Prochlorococcus marinus str. MIT 0912: one gene and its partner. Each later gene encodes a partner of the first gene's protein in a complex. Links are inferred from orthologs where the notes say so. Each region holds a gene or a part of one and is shown on either strand. Other genes may lie near its edges.

Region 1 (5,064 bases):
GGCGAAAATAGCGTGAATCAATTCTGATGACTTCCTCTCCGTTGTCTTGTCGGTATCCTTTCTCATTAATTCCACTTCCTTTCCAATTAATACCTCCCCATCCCAGTGCTTTGGATGCTATCTCTAAAAATGTACGCACCGTCTCTTGTCTTCCAGTTGCTATTACGAAATCCTCGGGTGTTTCTTGTTGCAGCATTCGCCATTGCATATCAACATAATCTCGGGCATGTCCCCAATCTCTCTTGGCATCAAGATTTCCCATGTAGAGAAATTTTTCTAGCCCCTTATGGATTTGAGTCAACCCTCTTGTGATTTTCCTCGTTACAAATGTTTCACCTCGTCTGGGGGACTCATGATTAAAAAGGATTCCATTACATGCATACATCCCATAAGCTTCCCGATAATTAATTGTGATCCAGTAGGCATAAAGTTTTGCTATTGCATATGGACTTCTTGGATAAAAGGATGTCGATTCGTTTTGAGGTGTTTCTTTTGCTTTCCCATAGAGTTCTGATGTACTTGCTTGATAAACTCTTGTTTTCGAAGTTAAGTTTAATAATCTAACGGCTTCTAGTATTCTTAAAGCACCAAGTGCGTCTGTATTAGCCGTATATTCAGGTTCTTCAAAGCTTACTGCTACATGACTTTGGGCTCCAAGATTATAAATTTCATCAGGTTGAATATTTTGGATGATTCGAATGATATTAGTGCTATCAGTTAGGTCTCCATAATGTAAGAAAAGTTTTCCATTCTTTTCATGTGGATCTTTATATAAGTGGTCTATTCTGTCTGTATTAAAAAGACTTGCTCTTCTTTTGATGCCATGAACAATGTATCCTTTATCAATAAGAAACTCTGCAAGATAGCTACCATCTTGACCAGTTATTCCAGTTATTAGGGCGGTTTTATTTTTTTGATTCAAACTTTTTTTCATAAAATAATATTTTACTTCACTACCATTCCAATTTTAGAAATCGGACTATGAATAAATAATTTTTTAGAATAAATCTATAAATCTGGATAATATCTTCTTTTTTTCTATTCAATATTAGATTTGTTATTTAATAGAAATTTTATTTATAATTGCGCTTGTTTGTCATGTTTATGTTGACACTTAGATTATAAGTAATAACAAATTCCTTTCAAAAACTACGTCGATCAGTAATAATAACTGTAGTGATAAAAACAAGCTATATGCTTAAACAACTTTTTGGTGATCCTAATAATAGGAAACTGAAGAGCTATCAGCCCATAGTATCTGACATCAACCTATTTGAGGAAGATATTGCGGCTCTCAGTGATGATGATTTACGTAGGAAGACATCTGACTTTCGTGTTCGCTTGGATAATGCATCAGAGTTTAATAAACAATTAGAGCTATTAGATGAATTATTGCCTGAAGTTTTCGCAATGGTTCGAGAAGCTTCTAAAAGAGTTTTAGGTCTTAGGCATTTTGATGTTCAGTTAATTGGAGGAATGGTTCTTCATGAAGGACAAATTGCCGAAATGAAAACGGGTGAGGGGAAGACATTAGTAGCAACCCTCCCAAGTTTTTTGAATGCTCTTACTGGAAGAGGGGTTCATGTGGTCACAGTGAATGATTATTTGGCCAAAAGAGATGCTGAATGGATGGGGCAAGTTCATCGCAGTTTAGGAATGTCTGTTGGCTTGATTCAACAAAACATGTCACCAGCAGCGAGAAAAAAAAATTACGGTTGTGATATTACGTATGCGACTAATTCTGAGCTTGGATTTGATTATCTTCGCGATAATATGGCTGCTGATATTAGCGAAGTTGTACAACGAAAATATCAATATTGTGTCATTGATGAAGTTGACTCGATTTTGATAGATGAAGCTAGGACCCCACTAATTATCTCTGGTCAGGTTGAACGCCCTCAAGAAAAATATGAGAAAGCTGCTCAAGTAGTGGCATTACTTGAAAGATCACCAGAACTAAGTAAAGACGGTGTTGATCCAGAAGGAGATTATGAAGTAGATGAAAAGCAAAGAAGTTGTATTTTGACCGATCAGGGCTTTGAAAAAACTGAAGATATTCTCAAAGTACCTGATCTTTATGACCCTAAAGATCCTTGGGCTCATTACATCACCAATGCAATTAAGGCGAAGGAATTATTTGTTAAAGACGTAAATTATATTGTCAGAGACGGTGAAGCAGTAATTGTTGATGAATTCACTGGTCGAGTGATGCCCGGTCGACGTTGGAGCGATGGACAGCATCAAGCGATTGAAGCAAAGGAAAATCTCCAAATTCAACCAGAGACGCAGACACTAGCCTCTATTACTTATCAAAATTTTTTCCTTTTATATCCGCGACTCGCTGGTATGACTGGAACAGCTAAAACTGAAGAAGTTGAATTTGATAAGACATATAAATTAGAGACAACTGTAATTCCCACCAATCGCACTATTGCAAGGAACGATTGGGTTGACCAAGTCTTCAAGTCTGAGGCTGCCAAATGGAGAGCAGTTGCTAATGAAACAGCAAGAATTAATTTAGAGGGTCGACCAATTCTTGTGGGCACAACTAGTGTTGAGAAAAGTGAATTATTGAGTTCTCTATTGGCTGAGAAGCAAATATCACATAACTTGTTGAATGCTAAACCAGAGAATGTAGAAAGAGAGGCGGAAATTGTTGCTCAGGCTGGTCGGGCTGGCGCAGTGACAATTGCGACGAATATGGCTGGTAGAGGAACAGATATTATTTTGGGAGGAAATAGCGACTATATGGCTCGATTAAAAATACGTGAAATTTTGATCCCAAGACTAGTTAAAATAGAAGAGAAACATAAACCTCCCGTTCCATTACAAAGATCAAAAAATAAAGAAGGGTTTGGCTCGGATGGTAAGCAATCTCAAAAAACTAGTTCATCTAGAGATATTAATAATATTTTTCCATGTATTTTGAATTCGGAAATAGATCAATATCTGGCAAAATTGAGTTCTGAATTGGTTAAAGAATGGGGTGATCGCAGCCTAGATTTTCTTGAATTAGAAGAAAGAATTGCAAAAGCTGCAGAAAAAGCTCCAACTAAAGATCAACAAATCATCAAACTTAGAAAAGCAATAGCATTAATTAAAGAAGAATATGATGCTGTATTGAAGGACGAAGAATTAAAAGTAAGAGAAGCAGGAGGATTACATGTAATTGGTACCGAGAGACATGAATCTAGAAGAGTTGATAATCAATTAAGAGGACGTGCTGGTAGGCAAGGAGATTTAGGAAGCACGAGGTTTTTCCTTTCGCTAGAAGATAATCTTTTGAGGATTTTTGGGGGTGACAGGGTAGCAGGCTTAATGAATGCTTTTCGAGTAGAAGAAGATATGCCTATTGAATCAGGAATGCTGACAAGATCTCTAGAGGGGGCGCAAAAAAAAGTTGAAACTTATTACTATGATATTAGAAAGCAAGTTTTTGAATATGATGAAGTAATGAATAACCAGCGTAAAGCTATTTATTCTGAAAGGTTGAGAGTCTTAGAAGGGAAAGATTTAAAACAACAAGTGATTGAATATGGAGAAAAAACTATGACTGAAATCGTAGATGCTTATGTAAATATAGATTTACCAGAGGAAGAGTGGGATTTAGAGAAATTATTATCTAAAGTAAAAGAATTTGTATATTTATTAAATGATCTAAATTCAAAAGAATTATTAGGATTAAACATAGAGCAATTGAAAGCTTTCCTTCAAGAGCAAATTAGAAATGCTTATGATGTTAAAGAAGCCCAAATTGAAGAGAATTTTCCAGGAATGATGCGTGAGGCAGAGAGATTTTTTATTCTTCAACAACTTGATTCTTTATGGAGAGAACACTTACAGTCAATGGATGCACTTCGTGAATCAGTAGGTTTAAGAGGATACGGCCAAAAAGATCCATTAATTGAGTACAAAAATGAAGGGTATGATATGTTTCTCGAAATGATGATAAATATGAGACGCAATGTTATTTACTCTATGTTTATGTTTCAACCCGCAAAGAAAAAAACTTAAAAATATAAACCTTTTTTGGTAAATGGAACTAGATGAAAAACAATTATTAATTGGTTTGTATTTGGCTTACTTTGGAAGACCATTGAGATATTACGAAGAAGTTATTTATTTTCATTTAAAAGGAGATCAAATTATATCAGAGGCTTTTTCAAAATTCATTTCTAATCTAAGCGAATTTCATCATACATATTCAGCTTCTAAACCTATTGAGCATCAAATTAATGATTTATATAATAATTTATTTTGTCGTGACGTCGATAATGATGGCTTAATGTATTGGTCAAATACACTTAAATCTAGTTCAAAAGGGATTGAGTCTTTAGCGAATAACTTAATATATGATACTTATCAATTGACAATTTTAAATAATAATCAAGCTATTATAGATTACAGAACCCTATTGAATAAAATTGAGGTTTGCAATTGTTTAATAGATATCATAAGAAATAATAATAAATATAATTCACTTTATAATCCTATCTCTTATGAGCCATGGATCTCTGGATACTTTATAGATGAAATAAAATCTTTTATAAGAAAAGTTGATTCTAAATATCAACTCAGTATTAACGCTCTAGATAATTTTATTCAAAATTCTTTTTATAAAATTCATAATCAATTTTTAAGTCCTGCAATCATAATTAATAATATATCTTTAGATATTCCCATATTAGGATCAGAATCCAGAAATATAAAACGATCTATTATTAATTCTGTGACTGGAGGGGCTTTGAGTAAAAAGAAAGGTTTAATGACAGTGAAAGCTCTATCAAATTTAAATTTAGTAATTAATAAAGGTGAAAGGGTCGCTTTAATTGGTCACAATGGATCTGGTAAAAGTTGTCTTTTACGTTTGATCTCAGGAATTTATAAGCCTTCATCAGGTTCTATTGATATTGAGGTTGAAGTTTATCCGATGATTCAAAAAAGTTTTTTAACAAGTGATGAATTGACTGGAGTTGATGCTGCTAAAGCTTTTTATTTGATGAGTAGTAATAGAAAAAAAGATTATCAAGAATATCTGGATGACATAATAGAATTTTCTGGTTT
Region 2 (3,371 bases), 100 kb from region 1 along the record:
AGAGATGGAGCAGCGAGTGTATTAATTCGTCCTGCAGCTCCTGGAACTGGTGTAATTGCCGGCGGCTCAATTCGTACTGTTTTAGAGTTGGCTGGAATTAAAAATGTACTTGCAAAGCGATTAGGTAGTAAGACCCCTCTTAATAATGCTCGTGCTGCAATGGTTGCTTTAAGTGAGTTAAGGACTCATAAAGCCACTGCAAAAGAGCGTGGTATTTCACTTGAGCAGATTTATTCTTAAAAATCATGACTATTAAATTAGAATCTCTTCAATCAAATAAAGGATCTAGACGTAAAAAAATGCGTAAAGGTCGAGGTATAGCTGCTGGCCAAGGCGCAAGTTGTGGTTTTGGGATGAGAGGGCAAAAATCTAGATCAGGAAGACCTACTCGCCCAGGTTTTGAGGGGGGTCAGATGCCTTTATATAGACGAGTTCCAAAATTAAAACATTTCCCGATAGTTAATCAGAAAAATTTTACTGTCCTCAATGTATCTAGTTTGAATAAATTGAAAGATGGGACTGTAGTTAATCTTGATTTATTGGTTAAGGAAGGTATCTTGACTAAGCCTAAAGATCCACTCAAAATCCTTGGGAACGGCAAATTAGAAGTTAAAGTTACTGTCCAGGCTGCAGCTTTCACAGCCTCAGCTAAAAAGAAAATTGAAGAAGTTGGAGGAACATGTGAAGTATATACTTAAGTTTTTATCCTTGAATATATAATTTTTATATATTAGTCTCAAATAAATTATCATCATTAAATGTTAATAAGTCGTGGTCGTAATCCAAGTGCAGGTGAGGTAATTACCCAGCTTTTCAGTAATGAAGAGCTAAGAGGAAGAGTGATTACAACTCTTGGCCTATTATTAATTGTACGACTAGGAATTTATATTCCTATGCCTGGAATAGATAGAGAAGCTTTTAAATCTTTTATTGAGCAGGGAGGACAATTGATAGGATTTCTTGATATTTTCACTGGCGGTGGTATCTCAACTTTGGGTATTTTTGCATTAGGTATTCTTCCATTTATTAATGCGTCAATAATTATCCAGTTGCTCACTGCTTCTTTGCCGCAATTGGAAGATTTGCAGAAAAATGAGGGGGAGGCAGGAAGACGGAAAATAGCTCAGATAACTCGATATGTTGCTTTGGGTTGGGGATTAGTTCAAAGCACAGTTTTTGCTTTAATTCTCAGACAATATTCAGTCGAAGGTCTTGGCGAAACTGAATTTGTTATTCAAACATCCCTAGCTTTAGTTACTGGATCAATGATAGTTATGTGGTTGAGTGAAATTATTACCGAAAAAGGCATAGGCCAAGGAGCTTCATTGGTTATTTTTTTGAATATTGTTGCAACTTTGCCTAAGGCCCTAAGTTCGACTATTGAAAAAGCTCAAACTGGAGATCGAGCTGATGTCTTAGGAATAATAATTCTTTTGATGGTTTTTTTAATTACTATTATTGGTATTATTTTTGTTCAAGAAGGTGCTAGGAGAATTCCAATAGTAAGTGCAAAAAGTCAAATGGGTGGTACAGCTCTTTTACCAAGCAGACAAAGTTATCTACCTCTTAAGTTAAATGCTGGAGGTGTTATGCCGATAATTTTTGCTTCTGCATTGATCTTTTTACCAATAACAATTGCAAACTTTACTCAAAATCCGTTATTAATTAAAGCTGCTAGTTCACTTAATCCAGGTTCCTCCAACCCATGGCCATATGCAATTACCTTTTTCGCATTGATTTTAGGTTTTGCTTATTTTTATGCTTCTTTAACAATAAATCCAATAGATATTGCATCTAATTTAAAAAAAGGTGGTGTTGCGATACCAGGAGTAAGACCTGGTAGTTCAACTTCTAATTATCTTTCAGGTGTACAAAACCGCCTAACCTTACTTGGTGGTTTATTTCTTGGTTCTGTAGCAATCGTTCCTGCTGCAGTAGAGAGAGCAACCAATGTTCAAACTTTTCAAGGGCTTGGTGCAACTTCATTATTGATTTTAGTTGGAGTTGCAATAGATACCTCCAAACAAGTTCAGACTTATGTGATTTCTCAAAGGTATGAAGGTTTAGTTCGTCAATAAAACTATTACTATGATTTTTAAATGAAAAATAAATTACTATTCCTTGGTCCTCCTGGGGCAGGTAAAGGGACACAAGCAAATCTTTTTTGCAAAAAGTATGGACTAGATCATCTGTCCACTGGCGATTTACTCAGAGATGAGGTCTCCTCTGGTTCTGCACTAGGTAAAAAAGCTGCAGAGATTATGAATAAAGGAGAATTAGTAAATGATGAGTTAGTTCTCTCAATTGTTGAGGGAAGATTAGAAAATATCAATAAAGGTTGGTTGCTTGATGGTTTTCCCAGAAACGTTAATCAAGCTAATTCTCTAAAAAGTCTTTTAGAAAAAATTAATCAACCTTTAGAAGGAGTAGTATTAATAAAAATTTCTGACGATTATTTAATTAAAAGGCTTTTAGAAAGAGGGAGACAGGATGATAATGAACAAGTCATAATAAATAGACTAAAAATTTACAGAGATAAAACTTCTCCTCTTATCGATTTGTATACCAAACAAGGAATTCTTGAGGAGATAGAAGGTAATGCTGACATAGATGTTGTGTTTTCCTCTATTGAGAAAGCTTTAGGCGGATGATGTAGTAAAGTTGTAGTTTGGAAATAGGAGCGTCTCACCAAATGAAGGTTAGATCCTCAGTCAAAAAAATTAGTCCTGACGATCAGATCGTGAGGCGCAGAGGCCGGATCTATGTGATCAACAAGAAAAGGCCTCGAAACAAACAGCGTCAGGGCTGATTCCTGACTTTTTTAAGAAGAAAATCTAGAACGATTAATTTTCTTTTAGTTTGCTTCTTACATCAAGGTCATCATTAAATTATGATGATTTTTATTGTCCTCTTCGATTTATCCCTAAGTGGCACGAATCTCAGGCATCGATATACCTCGCGAAAAGCGAGTAGAAGTTGCCCTTACTTACATCTATGGTATTGGCTTGACAAGAGCTCAGACTATCCTCGAACAATCAGGGGTTAATCCTGATACTCGTGTAAAGGATTTAGACGACAGTGATGTTCAGAAGCTCAGAGCTGCTACTGAAGAATTTACTCTTGAAGGAGATTTGAGGCGCCAAGAAGGAATGGCACTCAAACGTCTTCAAGATATAGGATGTGTTCGTGGAAGAAGGCATAGAATGAGTCTTCCTGTTCGTGGACAACGAACAAGAACTAACGCTCGTACAAGGAGAGGAGCTAGAAAAACCGTTGCAGGAAGAAAGAAATAATTTCTTAAAACTCCTGCTACCATCTGGTAATTTACTAAATCTTTTTTTTTAATAAGGCACAGCCTAATGGCTACAACC

Evidence for each region.
Region 2: the proteins of secA (region 1) and secY are in contact, whole or in part, in a crystal structure (PDB 3DIN), measured with the Thermotoga maritima proteins. The link is inferred for Prochlorococcus marinus str. MIT 0912 from one-to-one orthologs. Residues at the interface, in WP_004082002.1 of Thermotoga maritima: Glu261, Ala262, Arg263, Lys300, Ala301, Arg302, Thr303, Ile304, Ile305, Leu323, Tyr324, Asp325, Pro326, Val329, Ser330, Tyr333, Ile336, Lys340, Phe345, Val349, Glu363, Phe364, Tyr374, Ser375, Gly376, Gly377, Glu393, Ile395, Thr482, Ser483; in WP_004081795.1 of Thermotoga maritima: Glu108, Gly109, Glu110, Glu111, Ala236, Glu237, Arg238, Arg239, Ile240, Thr241, Ile242, Gln243, Tyr244, Ala245, Arg246, Arg247, Val248, Thr249, Gly250, Arg251, Arg252, Val253, Tyr254, Gly256, Ala257, Ser258, Thr259, Tyr260, Leu261, Pro262.

The regions. Positions count from the first base shown.
Region 1 is NZ_CP114783.1:1,174,572-1,179,635, reverse strand. Bases 815-4,214 are described here. They hold secA (preprotein translocase subunit SecA), read left to right. Parts: upstream 815-1,194; coding sequence 1,195-4,014; downstream 4,015-4,214. Other genes in these bases: O5640_RS07060 (ATP-binding cassette domain-containing protein), read left to right, coding at 4,037-4,214; gmd (GDP-mannose 4,6-dehydratase), read right to left, coding at 815-934. Also shown: more of gmd, read right to left, coding at 1-814; more of O5640_RS07060, read left to right, coding at 4,215-5,064. UniProt on the Escherichia coli protein: Required for protein export, interacts with the SecYEG preprotein conducting channel.
Region 2 is NZ_CP114783.1:1,074,836-1,078,206, reverse strand. The notes cover bases 1-2,918. They hold secY (preprotein translocase subunit SecY), read left to right. Parts: upstream 1-758; coding sequence 759-2,078; downstream 2,079-2,918. Other genes in these bases: rpmJ (50S ribosomal protein L36), read left to right, coding at 2,693-2,809; O5640_RS06490 (adenylate kinase), read left to right, coding at 2,100-2,651; rplO (50S ribosomal protein L15), read left to right, coding at 246-698; rpsE (30S ribosomal protein S5), read left to right, coding at 1-240. Outside these bases: rpsM (30S ribosomal protein S13), read left to right, coding at 2,928-3,293; rpsK (30S ribosomal protein S11), read left to right, coding at 3,360-3,371. UniProt on the Escherichia coli protein: The central subunit of the protein translocation channel SecYEG. Consists of two halves formed by TMs 1-5 and 6-10.